4 regions of the Brevibacillus sp. GCM10020057 genome follow, and region 1 is predicted to be linked to each of the others. Evidence: riboswitches for the same ligand, from Rfam matches in the RefSeq annotation. Region 1 holds a riboswitch; each other region holds the start of a gene.
The links. Region 1 has a riboswitch for S-adenosylmethionine ahead of metH (methionine synthase). Riboswitches for the same ligand answer to the same signal wherever they lie in the genome.
Positions count from the first base shown of each region.

Region 1 (4,299 bases):
CCAACGTCAGCGACGACGCTTCCACGCGCACTTCTTTTTTCTTGGCACGGTAAAACTCGGTGAACGCCGCCAGCGTCTCGTCGCTTGTCTCGAACAGCAGCGCTTCGGCGAGCCTGCGTTCTTCCTCGGGAATCGAGGCGTAACGCTCCAGCTTCTCGGTATTGACGATGGCGTAGTCCAGGCCAGCCAGCGTCGTGTGGTACAGGAACACGGCATTGAGCACTTCGCGACCTGCGGCTGGCAAGCCGAAGGAGACGTTGCTGACCCCAAGGATCGTCTTGCACTCCGGCATCGCCTGTTTGATGAGGCGGATGCCCTCGACCGTTTCCCTGGCGGAGCCGATGTACTGCTCGTCGCCCGTTCCAACCGGAAATACGAGCGGGTCAAAAATGATGTCCTGCGGCTTCACCCCGTATTGGTTGACCAAAATGTCGTAGGAGCGCTTCGCCACTTCCAGCTTCTTCTCCCGGGTGGTCGCCATCCCCGATTCCTCGATCGTCCCGACGACGACAGCAGCTCCGTATTTATGGATCAAGGGCGCGACTTCCTCGAAGCGCTCCAGTCCGTCCTCGAGGTTGATCGAGTTGAGGATCGCCTTCCCCTGGGAATAGCGCAGCCCCAACTCCATGACCTTCGCATCGGTGGAGTCGATCATCAGCGGCGCTTTCACTTTTTTCACAACATACTGCAAAAAATTCTCCATATCTGCATACTCGTCACGGTCCGGATCGGCCAGGCAGATGTCGATGACCTGTGCGCCTCGCTTCACCTGCGCGCGCGCGATGTCAGACGCTTCCTCGTACTGGCCTGCCGCGATGAGGTCGCGGAATTTTTTCGACCCGATGACGTTCGTGCGCTCGCCTACAAGCAGCGGGCGATTGTCGTCCTCCACGTAGACGACTTCGATCCCGGAGACGGCGCTGACCGGCCTCGTGACCTGTGCGCGCGGCTTGCAGTCTTTCAACGCTTCCGCCATCGCCCGGATGTGCTCCGGAGTCGTGCCGCAGCATCCGCCGGCGATGTTCAGCCAGCCCTGCTCGGCAAAGGCGCGCATTTTCGCTGCCAGTCCTTGCGGGGTCTCGTGGTAATGGCCGTTCTCATCCGGCAGCCCGGCGTTCGGGTAACAGCTCACGCCGCATTGCGCGAGCGAGGCCAAGGTGCGCAGATGGTCGCGCATGAATTCCGGCCCGGTGGCACAGTTCAGGCCGACCGAGACCGGCTCGAGATGCTCCAGCGAAAAGTAGAACGCTTCGATGTTCTGTCCGGCCAAGGTCGTCCCCATCGGCTCGATCGTGCCGGAGAGCATGACGGGCAGCTCTGTCCCAAGCTCCTCGAACGCCTTGCGGATGCCGATTCCGCCCGCCTTGACGTTCAGCGTATCCTGGGAGGTCTCCAGCAAGAGCACGTCGGCTCCGCCCAGAATCATCCCTTTTGCCTGGCGAAAGTAAGCCTCCACCAGCTCCTCGAACGTGACCCCGCCTGTCAGGGACAAGGTCTTGGTCGTCGGCCCCATGGAGCCTGCCACGTAGCGCGGCCATTCCGGTGTCGAAAATGCGTCCGCCGCTTCCTTCGCCAGCTTTGTCGCGGCGATGTTGATTTCCATGTCTTTGTCTGCCACGTTGTATTCGGCCAGGACTACCGAGGTGGCTCCAAACGTATTGGTCTCGATAATGTCGGCTCCTGCCTCCAGATACTTTTCGTGGATGGAGCGGATCACATCGGGTCTCGTCAAATTCAACAGCTCGTTACAGCCGTCGTACTCCTCGCCGCCAAAATCGTCAGCCGTCAGATTTGCCTGTTGCAGCATGGTTCCCATTGCTCCGTCGAGAATCAGAATTTTTCGGGAAAGCTGCTCGCGAAAGGTTGGTTTCATCAGCTTGCTCCTTCTTGGCTTTTTTTTAAGCCCTGTCGTACATGTCAGTGAACGAGATGTGGGTACAAAAAAATCCCCTTCTTTGAAGAAAGAAGAGGATTTGTCCGCGGGATACAGAAGCGCAAAAGTCATCCTCTCATCTTTCAAAGCCGTAGCTTTGCTGGAATTGGCACCGGATTTTAACCGGTTGCCGAGGCTTCATCAGGCCAGTCCCTCTGCCTCTCTGGATAAGAGTTGTACATCGTTATGCGATTGTTTTGAAAAAGCTCGATCACATTTGCAAGTATCTTAACACCCCCCTGACTTCGCGTCAATTGAGATTTTGTCTACTATTTGCTTTTATCCGACTCCATCGCGCCCATTTTTGCAGGAACTGGTCATTCGCCCACGCCATTCTGTACGTCCGTGTATAGACTAGAGCATAACGGAAAGGAGGGGGAAAACAAACATGAGTACATCTTTCTGCGGCGGTTTTTTTGGTGACAGCTTCGCATTGGTGCTCGTACTGTTTATCCTGCTGGTCATCGTTGGGTGCTCTGAAGACTGCTAATGACGGTGGATAGAAAAACGCTACAATGCAAGGCTCATGGATGAGCGGCCGCAGTTGAAGCGGCTCGCTCCCATGCGCCCCGGAATGGATGAACGCCCTCGCTTATGAATTCCCCTACGTGGCAAAGAGCCTGGAATTTCCTCTAGGCTCCTTTTGCGTTTCCTTCTTCCCCGTTCGTTGTCACCCCTCCCTTCCTTTGCTATACTGAAGGGATAAGAAATGGCAAGCGAGGCACGTTAGCGTTTGGCGTAAAGCCTCGGCGCTTGGCAATACTAAAGGAGCGAACCCATGTGGATACACTCGAGGCGCGTGAAAAAGACGAATTTTTATCCTGTCTGGAGACGATCAAGCAGCTTGAGACCAGCGAATTTGAGACATACTCCATCGTAAAGCACCGGGAGTCGGGCGAACATTTCTTGCGCTATTTCCTGTCCCATATCAACCTGTCCGAAGGCGGGCGGCGGGATGACTACGATCACTTTATGCCGCTTGATTCAGACGATGTGCTCGGGCTGATGTTTGGCGAACAGGAGTATCGGTTTCCCGACCATTGGCGCCGCTCGTACCTGCGCAGCGGCAACGACAACCGCCTGATTCCCTTCGATCCGTCGGAGAATTACGACCTGGAAGAAGATGCGGCAGCCGAGCTCGCCATGCTGCAGCAGTTGGAGCTGTTCAAGCAGCAGTGGATGAATGCGGAAAACCAGAGCGCCGAGGAAAGGGAAAAGCTGACCCGGGCTTACTTCTCCGAACTGGACAAGATTTTGAAAAAACCGGAGGAGTGAGTTGCACAATAAGCAGCTCACCAGCTATAATGCTAATGAATAGTTGATTCGTTGATGAGGAGAGTACCTCATGGAAACGGCACAAGCGAGTCGGGGACGGTGCAAGCCCGACGCCAGACCATGCGGGGAAGCGCACCTCGGAGAAGCGGCCTGAAGATCTGCAACCTGGCAGATTGCGTAAGGTTTCGCCGGGACTGCCCGATACAGCAGACAAAGCGGTTTTTGCCTGGCGCAAAAACAACAGGAGTGGCACCGCGGGAGCACAACCTCTCGTCTCTTTCTTACAGGAGACGCAGAGGTTTTTTATTTGGGCACTCCATCTTTTCAATGAGAAAGGGGATTCACATGAGCTACAAACATCTGGTGGCGGAAAAAATCGCCGCTGCGCTCGCACAGCAGGGCGTGGAAAACTTCCCGAAAGATACGGTCTACGGCATGCTGGAAACGCCGCCGAATCCGGCAATGGGAGATATTGCCTTCCCTTGTTTCCAATTGGCGAAAGCATTGCGCAAAGCCCCGCCGATGATCGCCTCCGAGCTTGCCGGACAGTTGGGCGGTGCGCCACTGCGCGAAGTGGCGGCAGTCGGCCCGTACGTCAACCTGTTCCTCGATCAGGCGAGCGTTGCCGAGCAAGTCATCGGCGAGATCTTGACGCAAGGCGCAAACTACGGCAGCAGCAATGTCGGCGGAGGACGCAAGGTGCCGATCGACCTCTCCTCCCCTAACATCGCCAAGCCGTTTTCCATGGGCCATCTGCGCTCGACCGTGATCGGCAACGCGATCGCCAACATCCTGGAGAAACAAGGCTACGAGCCTGTGCGCATCAACCACCTTGGAGACTGGGGCACCCAGTTCGGCAAACTGATCGTCGCCTACCACCTGTGGGGAGACGAAGCCAAAGTGAAGGCAGAGCCGATCAAGGAGCTGCTCACGCTGTACGTGCGTTTCCACGATGAAGCGAAAGAAAATCCGGCTCTCGAAGACCAGGGCCGCGAATGGTTCAAAAAACTGGAGGACGGCGACGAAGAAGCGCTCCGTCTGTGGAAGTGGTTCCGCGACGAATCGCTGAAGGAATTCATGAAAATTTACGA
Region 1 is NZ_JBHUJW010000043.1:1,049,560-1,053,858, forward strand. It holds gene metH (methionine synthase) at 1-1,873, opposite strand, end outside; SAM riboswitch class I at 2,007-2,107, opposite strand; gene ACFSO0_RS18895 (YjcZ family sporulation protein) at 2,322-2,423, shown strand; gene ACFSO0_RS18900 (hypothetical protein) at 2,714-3,208, shown strand; gene argS (arginine--tRNA ligase) at 3,554-4,299, shown strand, end outside.

Region 2 (4,299 bases), 970 kb from region 1:
AAACTGCAGACATATATGGAAGAAAACAAGGAAGAGTGGGAGCGGGTCTACAACCAGTATTACAGCGACATCTGGCTGGAAGTCCGCTTTACGGATGAAAAAGAAGAGATCGTGAGCGTCAATGCGCAGACGAAAAGCAACAAAGTGTATATCAAAGGAATTGTGACCGAGGACGTCACCAAAGTCATCGTGAAAAAGCCGACCGGCGATCACATCGAAGTCGTGCCGACGAGCGAGCATTCGTTTACCGTCAGCTTTGCCGCGCAGGATATGTCGACGGACCCGTACGTTACCGTGGAAGCCTACGCGGGCAGCACGCTGGTGGACAGCGAAAAGGTGAAGGTCATCTCGCAAGCGGAAGAAGCAGCGCACCTGATCATCCATAGCGCAGCAGTGCTGGATGCGAAAAAGGGCGAGCTGAAAATCAAAGGGATCGTCAAGCTGGACGCTGACAAAGTGACCGTGACTTACAACGGCGTCAATGGAGAGGCGAGCGTCAAAAAGCTGTGGGATGGCGTGGGCATCTTCAGTGTAACCCTGAAAAACGTCAAGGAAGCAGCGAATGCAAAAGCAGCAGTCGAAGTGTTCGAGGACGGGGAAAAACGCGACGCAGACAGCATCGATGTCAAGGTTATCAACGCGCCGGTCAAGGAAGTGCCAAACACGTACGCCATTACGGGAACGGCGGCATTCGACCCGAAAGCCTTCAACATACAACTGAAAGGAACCGTCGTCGGCTGGTCGAAAAACAGCGGCGTCAAGCTGATGATTACCGGACCGGATGGCAAAAAGCAGGAAGTGAAGATCGGCGCTAAAGGAGAGTATTCCTGGAAGTTCTCTTTGAAAAATCGTAACACTGATCTCAAAGGAGTCCACCTCGAACTCTATGCAGGCGACAAGCTTGTGAAGCAGATTGACATGACGGCCTCCATCTCCAAGGCGGTTACCGATGCGCTGAAGCAATGGGAGAGCGAGGCGAGCGAAAAGCTGGAGAACAAAAAGAAACATTTGCCAAACGGCAATGCGTACGGCTTTTGGAAAAAGCACGGTGAATGGTGGACCCAAGGCGGGAAAGACGACAAGCGCGACGATGACAAAAAAGACAAGGACGACAAAGGGAAAGACCGCAACGACGACTAGGAATCGTTACGGCTGGTTGTACGACTGCAAGTATTCGACGAGATCGCGGATGTAATCGCCGATGATCGGAATGGATAAAAACTGAGACAAGAGGGAGCCGAGCAAAGCGAGCACGATGGCGGTTCCGATTGTCAGCCCAAGACCCCGGGCAAGACCTGCGAGGAAGTTGATCCAGAGCAGCTTGCGCGGGGCTGTGTAGTTTTGGACGATGTCAGCCAGGCGAATATCTTCGAGAAACATGGCGATTTTGTCCATGCGTTCGTTCAGCTTGCGCACTTCTTTGATTTCCTGCAAAAGCTCGTCGATCTGTGTGAGCAAACGGTCGGTGGGAGACATCGACAAACCTCCGTTTCACGGTCGTCTTTTTCTACCAGTTTAGGGAAAAACAGTGCGCGGAGCAAGCGCCCGAGGAAATGTTTGCCTATCCTTGCGCAGATGGGTACAATAAACGTACGAAACGTACACAAGGAGGCATCGTAAATGGCTGAAACCGTTTCCCGATCCCTGTCGGAAGAATTGTTTGGACTCTTGCAAAAAGAGCGCTTTGTGACACTGGCTACCATAGACCATGAGTCGGGTTCGCCTTCGCTCAGTTCCTTGTCGTGGACGTTTGCTCCTACAGTCGAGTCGATCCGTTTTGCTGTGGACAACCGGTCGCGAATTTTGACGAACATCGCCAAGGAGCCGCAAGTCGTCCTGCATCTGATCGGCGCGGGTTCCTCCTATGCCATCTACGGTCGCGCGGCCTTGAAAACCGAGCGGCTGGAAGGTGTCCCCTTGAAGCTGGCCATGGTCGAGATCGCCATCGACGCAGTCAGGGACATCATGTTTTACGGCTCTCGCATTTCAGCGGAGCCGCAGTACGAAAAGACATACGACAAAAATGCGGCTGCCAAGCTGGACAATCAGGTGATGGAAGCGTTGAGAAACGCCCGCTGAAAGCGCCTGTTCGCACGGCGGAAATTCCCGTTGACAAAGCAGCAACCCATCCCTTATTATTAGGATCAATTAAATTGAATAGCAAACTTCTTATCCAGAGAGGCGGAGGGACTGGCCCGATGATGCCCGGCAACCAATCACCTGTACAGTTACAGGAAGATAATGGTGCTAATTCCTGCAGAGTTATGTAACTCTGAAAGATGAGAAGGTCTTGCTTACGGCGACGTAAACAAAGCCTTCTTTCAGAGGAAAGGGGGCTTTTTTCATGCCCCTCGCACACGAATGGAGGGAGAGAAATCATATGCATTTGGAGACAAAACTGGTTCAGGCAGGAGTAGGAAAAGACGAAAAAACGGGGGCCGTCAACTTCCCGGTCTACTTCTCGACAGCTTACCGCCATCCTACCTTGGGAGAGAGCACCGGGTTTGATTACTCGCGGACGGCAAACCCGACACGCAGCGTATTGGAAGAGACGATTGCAAGCGCAGAATCCGGAGACGCCGGGTTCGCGTGCGCTTCCGGGATGGCTGCCATCCATACGGTCATGGGGTTGTTTTCCCAGGGAGACCACCTTATTGTCTCCCTCGACTTGTACGGCGGAACGTATCGGCTGTTTGAGCAAGTGTTGTCACGCTACGGGCTGACCTTCAGCTACGTGGATTTGCGCGATCTTGGGTCCGTAGAAGCAGCGGTGACGCCGCAGACGAAGGCCGTTTTCGTCGAGACGCCAACCAATCCCCTGATGCAGATTACAGATATTCGCCAAGTCGTGCAACTGGCAAAGCGGCACGGTCTGCTTACGATCGTCGACAATACGTTCATGACTCCGTACTGTCAACGCCCGCTGGAGTTGGGAGCCGACATCGTGCTGCACAGCGCGACGAAGTATTTGGGCGGGCACAACGATGTCCTCGCTGGCCTGATTGTAACCAAAGGGCAAGAGTTGTCCGAAAAAATCCGGTTTTTGCACAATTCGATCGGAGCGGTACTCGGGCCGCAAGATAGCTGGCTTCTCGTTCGCGGGCTGAAAACGTTGGCCCTGCGTATGGAACGGCATGAAGCCAATGCGTTTGCCATTGCCAAAAAGCTGCGCGAGCACCCTGCGGTCGCAGAAGTGTTCTATCCGGGACTGGCAGAGCATCCGGGACATGATGTGCAGAAGCAGCAAGCGAGCGGGTTCAGCGGAATGGTTTCCTTCCGTGTCCAATCGGTGGAGCAAGTTAAGCCGTTCCTGAAACATTTGCGCATCGTCTCCTTTGCGGAAAGTCTGGGTGGCGTCGAGTCGCTGTGTACATACCCGGCGACGCAGACCCATGCAGACATCCCTGCAGAAATCCGCGAGTATGTGGGCGTATGCGATCGGTTGCTCCGCCTGTCGGTCGGCATTGAGCATCCGGACGACCTGATCGCAGATTTGTCTGCGGCGCTGGATGCGAGCCTGGCTGTTGGGGGGAATGTACGATGAACTTCGCCACTCGTGTGCTGCATGGTACATCGTGCTTTGATCCGGTCACGGGCGCGTCGTCGGTACCGATTTATCAGGCATCTACGTTTCATCAGGCCGATCTGGATCGGCCAGGCACTTTTGATTACGCCCGATCCGGCAATCCGACCCGCCAGGCGCTGGAGGATGCAATCGCCGGTCTGGAAGGCGGCGAGCGGGGATTTGCGTTTGCTTCCGGCATGGCGGCCATCTCCAGCGTATTCATGCTCTTTTCGGCCGGGGATCACGTGATCGTGGCAGAGGATGTATACGGAGGGACGTTCCGCTTTTTGACCCGGGTGCTGTCGCGGATGGGCATCACGGTGACGTTTGTGGATGCTACCCGGATCGAGGACATCCGGGCTGCGATCACTCCGCAGACGAAAGGCATTTACCTGGAGACGCCGTCCAATCCGACGCTGAAGGTGACGGATCTCGCAGCCGTCTGCAAGCTCGGCAAGGAACACAGGCTTTTGATCATCGTGGACAATACGTTTTTGACCCCGTACTACCAACGTCCTCTGGAGCTGGGAGCGGACATCGTGATCCACAGCGCGACGAAGTTCATCGGCGGACACAGTGACGTCGTGGCCGGCCTGGCTGTGACTCGCGACGCTGCGCTGGGCGAGCAGCTCTACTTCATCCAGAACGGCATGGGGGCGATCCTCGGGGTGCAAGACTGCTGGTTGGTCATGCGCGGACTGAAAACGCTCAAAGCCCGCCTCGATGTCAGCACG
Region 2 is NZ_JBHUJW010000043.1:78,007-82,305, forward strand. It holds gene ACFSO0_RS13980 (hypothetical protein) at 1-1,140, shown strand, start outside; gene ACFSO0_RS13985 (DUF5665 domain-containing protein) at 1,147-1,476, opposite strand; gene ACFSO0_RS13990 (pyridoxamine 5'-phosphate oxidase family protein) at 1,621-2,079, shown strand; SAM riboswitch class I at 2,167-2,286, shown strand; gene ACFSO0_RS13995 (aminotransferase class I/II-fold pyridoxal phosphate-dependent enzyme) at 2,381-3,544, shown strand; gene ACFSO0_RS14000 (aminotransferase class I/II-fold pyridoxal phosphate-dependent enzyme) at 3,541-4,299, shown strand, end outside.
Region 2: it holds a riboswitch for S-adenosylmethionine, as region 1 does, so the genes downstream of both, ACFSO0_RS13995 (aminotransferase class I/II-fold pyridoxal phosphate-dependent enzyme) here and metH (methionine synthase) in region 1, are expected to answer to the same signal.

Region 3 (4,299 bases), on a different contig from region 1:
AAACTTCTCCCGTACGCAGCCGGATCGAGCTGGCTTCTATGGCCCCGCCTATCTTCCGCTCGTTGGCGATCACCGTATACATATCCGTGTAGCCGTTAATCTGATAGCGCATGGTACCCTCCCGTTTTGCCCAAGTTGTCATTGAGACTAATTATCATCGGCAATTCCTATCCTATAATGAAAATCATTATCTGTCAATAATGAGAATGATTTTTATTGATAGTGACTCTGGCTGCGCTTTTCGTCCTGCAAGAAAAGACCGCACTCGCTGAATCGGTCAGTGAATGCGGTCTGTTTCTTCGGTATTACCTTTGTATGTTATGCTTTGGCAAAAATGCCGAGCTGCTCGATTCTGCGCACAGCCTCTGCCAGACGCGCTTCATCGGACAGCAGGGCGGCGCGCACGTAGCCTTCGCCGGTCGGGCCAAAACCGTTTCCAGGCGCTACCACGACATGGGCTTTTTCCAGCAGCAAATCGGAAAATTCGACGGACGTAAAGCCGCTCGGAACCGGGAGCCAGGCGAAAAAGGAGCCTTGGGAGGGCTGCGCCTGCCAGCCGATGCGGTGCAGGTTGGTAAACAGAGCGTTGCGCCGGCTCTCATACACCGCGACGAGATCGCGGACGCACTGCTGCGATCCGGCCATGGCTTTGACGGCGGCCATCTGCACGGCTCCGAACAGGCTCACGAAGTAGTGGTCCTGGATCAGGTTAATCAACCGCACCAGCTCGCGGTTGCCGACCATCGCGCCGACGCGCCAGCCTGCCATGTTGTACGTCTTGGACAACGTGTAAAACTCGACGCCGACTTCTTTTGCCCCCGGCACTTGCATGAAGCTGACCGGCTTCTTGCCGTCATAGCTGATCGCTCCGTAGGCGAAGTCGTGGCAGACGACGATTTCGTTTTTGCGGGCGAAGCGAATCGTCTCCTCGAAAAATTCAATCGGAGCATTGACGGCGGTAGGATTGTTCGGGTAGTTGAGGAACATCAGCTTCGCACGCTCCAGATCTGCCTGGGCGATCTGGCCGTAGTTCGGCAAAAACCCGTTTTCAGCACGAAGCGGCATCATGACCATGCGCCCGTCCACGACAGCCACGCCGGACCAGTAGTCCGGATAGCCGGGGTCCGGAACCAGCGCCACATCGCCCTGGTTCATCAGCACCTGGCAGATTTCCACCAAGCCCGTCTTGCTGCCGAACAGGATGGCGACTTCTTCTTCCGGATCGAGATCGACGTCGAATTCTTGCTTGTACCAATGCGCGACTGCCTGCTTCAGCTCCAGGCGGCCGCTGAACGGCGGATATTTATGATGCAGCGGGAGCGCGGCGGCTGCCTGCAATTCTTCTACAATATGCGGGGGAGTCGGCAAATCGGGATTGCCTTGGCCGAGATTGATGACGTCGTGCCCGGCTGCGATCACTTTGTTTACTTTCGCTACCAGCGTGGCAAAAAACTGTGTCGGCAGCCGCTCGATCATGTCAGAGGGTTGAATACGCATCTGTCTTCATTTCCTTTCTGTCGGGTAATGCAGGTAGCGCGATATGAGCAACAAAAACCCCTTTTCCTTACAGAAAAAGGGGTAGATCAGCTTCGTCACGTCCTTATCTGCCAGGAATACTCCTGCTGGAATTGGCACAGCATCTTTTGCCGCCGGGGCAAACAGATCCGCTGCCGGGCTTCATCGGGCCAGTCCCTCCACCTCTCTGCATAAGTAAAGTACACGGAATATAATGTTTTGAATCTTCTTCATACTACTTGAGCCGTATCAGCGTGTCAAGATGCTTGCTGCATTTGCACCATCGCCCCATCGTGCAGCAGCATCTGCGAGCGCCAGGACGAGCAGCCTTGCCCGCATCTTCGCGGTGGAATAGCCTTCCAGACAAAAAAACAGGCTGCCTGACATCTGCAGCCTGCTTTCCCCTTTACGTCTCCACAGTCGCTTGCGTTTTCGGCTTCTCCCGTCTGCCCGTCAAAAATACGCCGCCCACAATAAAGACCATGCCTGCCATGAGGTTCCACGTAATGGCTTCATGCAACAGCGCATAGCCCCAGACAAAGGCGGTGACCGGCACCAGATAGGTCACGAGAGACGCAATCTCCGGCCCGCCCTTTTGCACCAGGTAGTAGTACAAAATATACGCGATGCCGGAGCCAAACACGCCGATCCCCGCCAAGGCCCCAAGGGTACTGCCCGAAGTGAAGGCGGTGAAGGAACAGGATTCTGTCATCAACGCAACGCTCCCGCTGCCGAGCGTAGAGCTAAGCAAGGTGCCGAACGTGATCTGGTAAGCAGACAAGTTGCCCGGCAGCCGCCTGGACAACTGCCCGCCGACCGCATAACAGCAGGTCGCTGCCATCATGCATAGAAAGCCGAGCACATCGACGGAGACGATGGAGACAGGGTTCACGTCGAGCAGGACGATGATTCCGCAAAAGCCGATGAGCATCCCCAGCCACTGCATGCGACCGACCGCGGCTTTGAAGAACAGAATCCCGATCGCCAGCGTCCAGAGCGGTGTCGTCGCATTCAGGACCGATGCCATTGTGCTCGTCACCCGCGTCTCGCTGAAGGCGATGAACGCCCAGGGAATTGCCGTATTGATCAAGGCCATCCTCACCATCGGGCCCCAGGCGATCCGCTTCAGTTCCAGCGGCTTTTTCAGGATGAGCATGACGATGGTGATCGTGATCAGGCCGAGCGCCGAGCGCAGAAAGGCAATCGTCCAGGGACCGAACTCGTGGAGCAATATTTTCATAAAGAAAAACGACCCGCCCCAAATCAGGCTGAGCATCGTCAAAACCAGAACCAACGACCGCGACACACAAATCCCTTCCCTCTTCGTATTCTGCATGCACAGCAATGCCATGCTTGTATTCTAGCAGGCCAAAGATTCCACGGCTATCGAAGTTTGCCGGTTGCTGCACTTGCCTTCTCATCTGGGCAAAAGGCACAAGCCGGGCGCCTTTTCGCTGCTCTATTTTTCGATCGTCGCCTGGATGCCCCTTCGTTTGCCGCGCTTTTGCATGGAGCCTTGCAGAACGAAAAAGGCAACGGACAAAAGGGACAATCCAGCCATGATGTACAGCAGCCCCTGCGCCTGGAACGTCTGGAAGATGAAAGCCCCGAGCAGCGGACCGAGCATGCGGCCTGCCGAGCCGGTGCCGGATACCAGCCCCTGGATGAAGCCTTCCCGTCCTTGTGGCGTGAACTCTGCCGCTACGGTCGGGACGGCAGGCCAGACGAGCATTTCGCCGATCGTCATCACGAACATGGCCGCGACAAAACCGGCATAGGCGGTCGTCTGCGACAAAATCAGCATCGACAAGGCGAACACATACGTCCCCAGCAGCAACTGTGCACGCAGCGTTCGGGCGAGGCGCCTGATGATCCACGCGATCAGCGGCTGCCCGAACAGGATGAGCCCTCCGTTCAACGTCCAGAGCAGGCTGTATTGGCGCAAGGAAATGCCGAGCGACTGCATGTAGGCAGACAGCACCGTCGTCCACTGCACGTAGACGATCCAGCTGATGAGAAGCCCTGCGCACAGCAGCACCAGCGCTCCCCATACGACTTTTTGAACAGAAGTCGCTGCGTCCCGCGGCACTTCCAAAGCGGCTGACGCCTGACTGTCTGCCGCCCTCAGCTCCACGCTCCCGTCTGGCTGCCCGGATGCAGCGGCTTGCAGGTGCCGGGGCAGGATGAAGATGAACATCGCGAACACGCAGACCTGGGCAATGGCGTTGCCGAAGAACGTCCAGGCAAACGACACGCTCGCCAGTACCCCGCCGAGTGCGGAGCCGGCCGCGACGCCTGCGTTCAGCGCCACGTAAATCATGTTCATGACCTTGCGTCCTCCCTCGGGCCACAGCACGACGGCGAGCGCGTTCATGACGGGCGAGAGCATCCCGTAGAACAAGCCGCTTAGCAGCAGCAAGACGGTGTAGGCCGTGAAGTTGGCCGTAAAGCCCAAAAAGAGGGAAATGACGATGATGCCAAGGGAGGACAGCACGATCGTCTTCATCTTCCCCCAGCGGTCAAAGAGCATGCCGCCTGCCAGACTGCCGATGAGAAAAGCCCCCTGGTTTAACATGAGCAGCAAGCCAGCTGTCGTCAGCGGCTTGCCCAGATACTCGTGAATGTAGATCGTAACCAGCGGCCAAATACAAGCCATGCCGGTAGAAAAAATGACGGCAGCAATCGAAAGGAGCCGAATGCTGCTCGGATAGGATTTCCACGCCTGATTCATCTGTCAGTTCTCTCCCCGGCGGAAGTCGCCGCTTTTTCCGCCTGTCTTCAGCA
Region 3 is NZ_JBHUJW010000041.1:211,175-215,473, reverse strand. It holds gene ACFSO0_RS12985 (hypothetical protein) at 1-112, opposite strand, end outside; gene ACFSO0_RS12980 (pyridoxal phosphate-dependent aminotransferase) at 319-1,497, opposite strand; SAM riboswitch class I at 1,598-1,713, opposite strand; gene ACFSO0_RS12975 (hypothetical protein) at 1,765-1,902, opposite strand; gene ACFSO0_RS12970 (DMT family transporter) at 1,922-2,821, opposite strand; gene ACFSO0_RS12965 (MFS transporter) at 2,975-4,246, opposite strand; gene moaC (cyclic pyranopterin monophosphate synthase MoaC) at 4,250-4,299, opposite strand, start outside.
Region 3: it holds a riboswitch for S-adenosylmethionine, as region 1 does, so the genes downstream of both, ACFSO0_RS12980 (pyridoxal phosphate-dependent aminotransferase) here and metH (methionine synthase) in region 1, are expected to answer to the same signal.

Region 4 (4,299 bases), on a different contig from region 1:
TTGCGTAGATGGCATCGCGGACGGCGCATACCGCTACGATCCGGCAGTACATGCACTTTGCGCGGTCCGGACGGGAGATCACCGGCTGCGGCTGCAATACGCCATGTCGCTGGATAATGTAAACCTGCTGCAAGTGCCGCTCTGCTTCCACGTGGCGGGGGATCGCGGGCACCTGCGGGAGTTATGGGGCTATCGGGGATACCGCATCCAGCAGATGGAGGCGGGAATGCTCGTCCAGCGGCTGCTTTTGGCGAGCGCAGCCGCAGAGCTGGGTGGCCACCCGCTGCTCGGCTACGATTCGCACGCCTGCGACGAGCTTTATCGGCTTACCCCGCGGGGAGAAACGAGTCTGATCCAAATTCCGGTCGGGCCTTATCGGCATCGTCCCAGGCTGCAGGGAGGATTGCACGGGTAGGCGGCTTTTTGTTTTTGGCCGTGAGGGAGAGGGCAAGCAGAACAGAGCGCTGGAGCCGATAGCCTAACGGGCTGTCGGACGTTTTCATCGTCTCGAAGGCAGACTCGATATTTTGCTCATTTACGGATTCCGGCACCGCACGAAAATCCCCATACCTCCGCCAGCCGGGTATGGGGATGATTTATTGTTCCAGATAAGGAAACGTGATGGAAAATTTCGTGCCGACGTTCGGCTTGCTGTTCACGCTCACGGTCCCGCCGAGCGTGTGGATCACGTGGTAGGAATAGGTCAGCCCAAGCCCGGTCCCGCTAGACTTGGTAGAAAAGTAGATAGAACCCAGTCGCTTGATTTGCCCTTCGTCCATTCCTACGCCGTTGTCCTTGATGACCAGGACCGCTTTGCCTTCCTCGACGGACAGCGCGAGATGCACCCGTCCTTTGCGCACATTGGCGCAGGCTTCGATCGCGTTTTTGATGAAGTTGACGAGCACCTGCTTGATTTCGTCCGGATTGGCCATTATGTTGACAGACAACTCCGGCGTGCGCACCTCCAGCTCGACGTTGTGCAGGATGGCGAAGGGCGACATCACCTCGCGCATGACCTTGAGCAGCTCAACGACGTCCACACTCTCGTGCCGAATGGTCAGCGGCTTGGAGATGGCGAGGTATTCGGAGAGGATCATTTCCGTCCGCTGGATTTCGTCCATGCAAATATTCATGTACTGCTGGCTCTTGGCGAGGTCCGTCGGGTTCTCCTGCATCAGGCGCAGAAAGCCTTTGACAGCGGTGAGCGGATTGCGCACCTCGTGGGCGAGGGATGCGGCGACGTGGCTCATCGTTTCGATTTTTTCGTTCTGTGCGTGCCGGATGAAAAGCTCCTTGTCGGAGATCGCTTTGCTGAACAGGGACATCAGAATCCAGATGCCGAGAGAATTTTGCGTCGTGATGACTACCAGGTGGTACGTCAGGTTTTTTACAAAATAGAGGGGAAAGTAAGCATAGGTAAGGGCAAGGGCGTTGATGGAAAAAATGAAGCCGGTCATCAGGACGAACAACGATTTCCGGTGAGTAAGCTTGTAGGTTTTGTACATGAGGAGAGACACCGAAAAGGAGCATATCGAATTGATCAGGGCGACCAGCGTTCCCTCCCCTCCCAGGTAGAGCCGGTAAACGGCAAATTCGCCAAGCAGGATCAAGCCTGTCCGGATACCGCCGTGAACAAGGCCGAAAAACATGATGACGTACCGAACGTCAAAGATGACGCCCTCTTTTACACTGGCTGCAAAAGTCATGCCGAGGAACAAGCTGATCGAACTGGTGACAAGTATGAAGGCACGGCTGTAGTTTCGCATTTTGTCACGATAATAAATATTGAAGAAGACAAACGGAATCAGAACAAAGAAAAGCTGAAGAATTACATCTTTTAATAAATTCATCAAGCATCTCCACCGCGAGCTGACTCTCAATCACCTCCCGTAATTTCGACATCTCCTGCGCCAATCCCTTCCAGTTTGGAGGGGAATTTGCCATAAAAGAACTGGATTTTACAAAAAACCTAGTTGACAGATGGAAATACATTGATTATAGTCTGTATATATTCAAGCAAACGTATGGAAAACAATTACTACTCTTATCCAGAGAAGGCTGAGGGACTGGCCCTATGAAGCCCGGCAACCTAGCACGCGAGATGGATTTCTCCCGCGCCAAGGTGCTAACTCCAACAGGTAGCGATACCTGACAGATGAGAGGCGGAAAATCGCTGATTTTAGCCTCTTTCTGGTGGGAAGAGGCTTTTCTCATTGGCAAAGAACGAGCCCTTTTCTGCGACGAGCTGATTACCAAGGGGGAACAACCATGAAAAAGAAATTTGGCCTGTTGGTCACACTTGCCCTGACAGCATCACTCGCCCTGACCGCCTGCGGCAACGGCGGGGGAGCCGGAACAGCTGCTTCCGGAGGCGCATCCGGCGGCGAGAAAAAGAAAATCGCGCTCATCATGCGGCAGAATGTTGGGACTTTCTCGGCCCAGTACATTAACGGCGTCAAGACCGAAGTGGAGAAAAACGGCGGCGAACTGACTGTCTTCAACGCGGATACCGACCTCGCGAAAATGGCGTCCAACCTCGATGCAGCCATCAACCAGCACTTTGACGGCATCCTGATCGACCACGGTACAGCAGAAGCGCTGCAGCAAGGTACGCAAAAGGCCGTAGACAAAAAGATCCCGGTCGTCCTGTTCGACACCGACATCAGTATCCCGGGCGTTCCGACAGTTGCCCAGGATGACCAGAAGCTGGCTGAACTTAGCCTGGAAAAACTGGCTGCGGACGGCGGCGGCAAAGGAAACATCGTGAAAATCTGGGTTGCGGGCTTTGCGCCGATGGAAAAGCGCCAGATCACCTATGAGGCGTTCCAGAAAAAATACCCGGATATTAAAGAAATCGCGGCGTTCGGATCGGCGACCAACAACACGGCCCTTGACACGCAATCGCAAATGGAAGCGATTCTGAAAAAATATCCGAACAAGGGCGACATCACTGCAGTCTGGGCATCATGGGACGAATTCGCCAAAGGTGCGACCCGCGCGATCCAGCAAGCGGGACGCACGGAGATCAAAGTGTATTCCATTGACTTGAGCGACGAAGACCTGCAAATGATCCAGGAAGCGAATTCTCCTTGGGCTGCAACGGCAGCGGTAGACCCGTCCAATATCGGCCGCCTGCAGGCTGAGACCGTGTTCAAAAAGATCAAAGGGGAACAAGTGCCTGATCTGGTCAACCTGAACCCTGTGCTCGTGAAACAAGAAGATTTGCCAAAGGACAAAAAAGTGACGATGGCTGATCTTCCCCAATACGTAAAAGACTGGGGCAAGTAAGCTCGGATCGGATGGTTGGCTATTCCCGTTGAACGCTCAACGGGAATCTTCCTTTCTATAGGGGGTGTACATAATGTCTGTATTGCGCATGCAAGGAATCGAGAAGCAGTTTTCCGGTGTGCCTGCACTTAAAAGCGTCAGCTTCGAGGTGAAGGCAGGGGAAGTTCACGCCTTGCTCGGAGCAAACGGGGCCGGGAAAAGCACCCTGATGAAAATTCTTACAGGTGCTTATCAGGCGGACGGAGGCACCATCTCCATCGACGGACGGCAGGTCTCCATCCAATCGCCGCAGGACGCCAAGGCGCTGGGCATCCAATGCGTATACCAGGAAGTGGATACGGCGCTGATTCCATACCTCAGCGTAGCGGAAAACATTTTGCTCGACAGACTCGTTCAGTCGAAGGGAGCAGGCCTGATTCGCTGGCAGCAGTTGTACGCGGAGTCGGAGGAGCTTTTGCGCGGCTTTGGCTTTTCCATCCCGGTGAGGATGACGGTCGAGGAGTGCTCGCTTTCGGAGAAGCAGCTGATTTTGATTGCGCGTGCGACCGTGCAAAAGGCGAAGTTCGTCATTTTCGACGAGCCGACCGCGCCGCTTAGCACCAAGGAATGCGAGCGGCTGTTCCAGATCATCGACCAGCTGAAAAAAGCGGGCGTCGGCATCATCTACATATCCCATCGCCTGCCGGAGATTTTCGAGATTTGTGACCGGATCACGATCATGCGGGACGGCCAGCATGTGATTACGACCGAGACGGCCAGGACGAACATGGATGAGGTCATCGGGCACATGCTCGGCAAAAGCTTTGCGGAGGAGTTTCCGAAAGCGCATGTCCCCATCGGGGAAACGCTGCTCGAGGTAACCGGGGCAAAAGGCGGCAAGGTGCGCCACGCCGATCTGTCGGTGCGCGAGGGAGAGATCGTCGGTGTCGTCGGCTTGGTCGGGGCCGGGAAAACCGAGCTGGCCCGGCTGTTGTTCGGAGCCGATGAGGCTGAAGCGGGAGAGATCAGGCT
Region 4 is NZ_JBHUJW010000037.1:4,493-8,791, reverse strand. It holds gene ACFSO0_RS11645 (SagB family peptide dehydrogenase) at 1-415, shown strand, start outside; gene ACFSO0_RS11640 (ATP-binding protein) at 597-1,850, opposite strand; SAM riboswitch class I at 2,042-2,162, shown strand; gene ACFSO0_RS11635 (sugar ABC transporter substrate-binding protein) at 2,269-3,288, shown strand; gene ACFSO0_RS11630 (sugar ABC transporter ATP-binding protein) at 3,362-4,299, shown strand, end outside.
Region 4: it holds a riboswitch for S-adenosylmethionine, as region 1 does, so the genes downstream of both, ACFSO0_RS11635 (sugar ABC transporter substrate-binding protein) here and metH (methionine synthase) in region 1, are expected to answer to the same signal.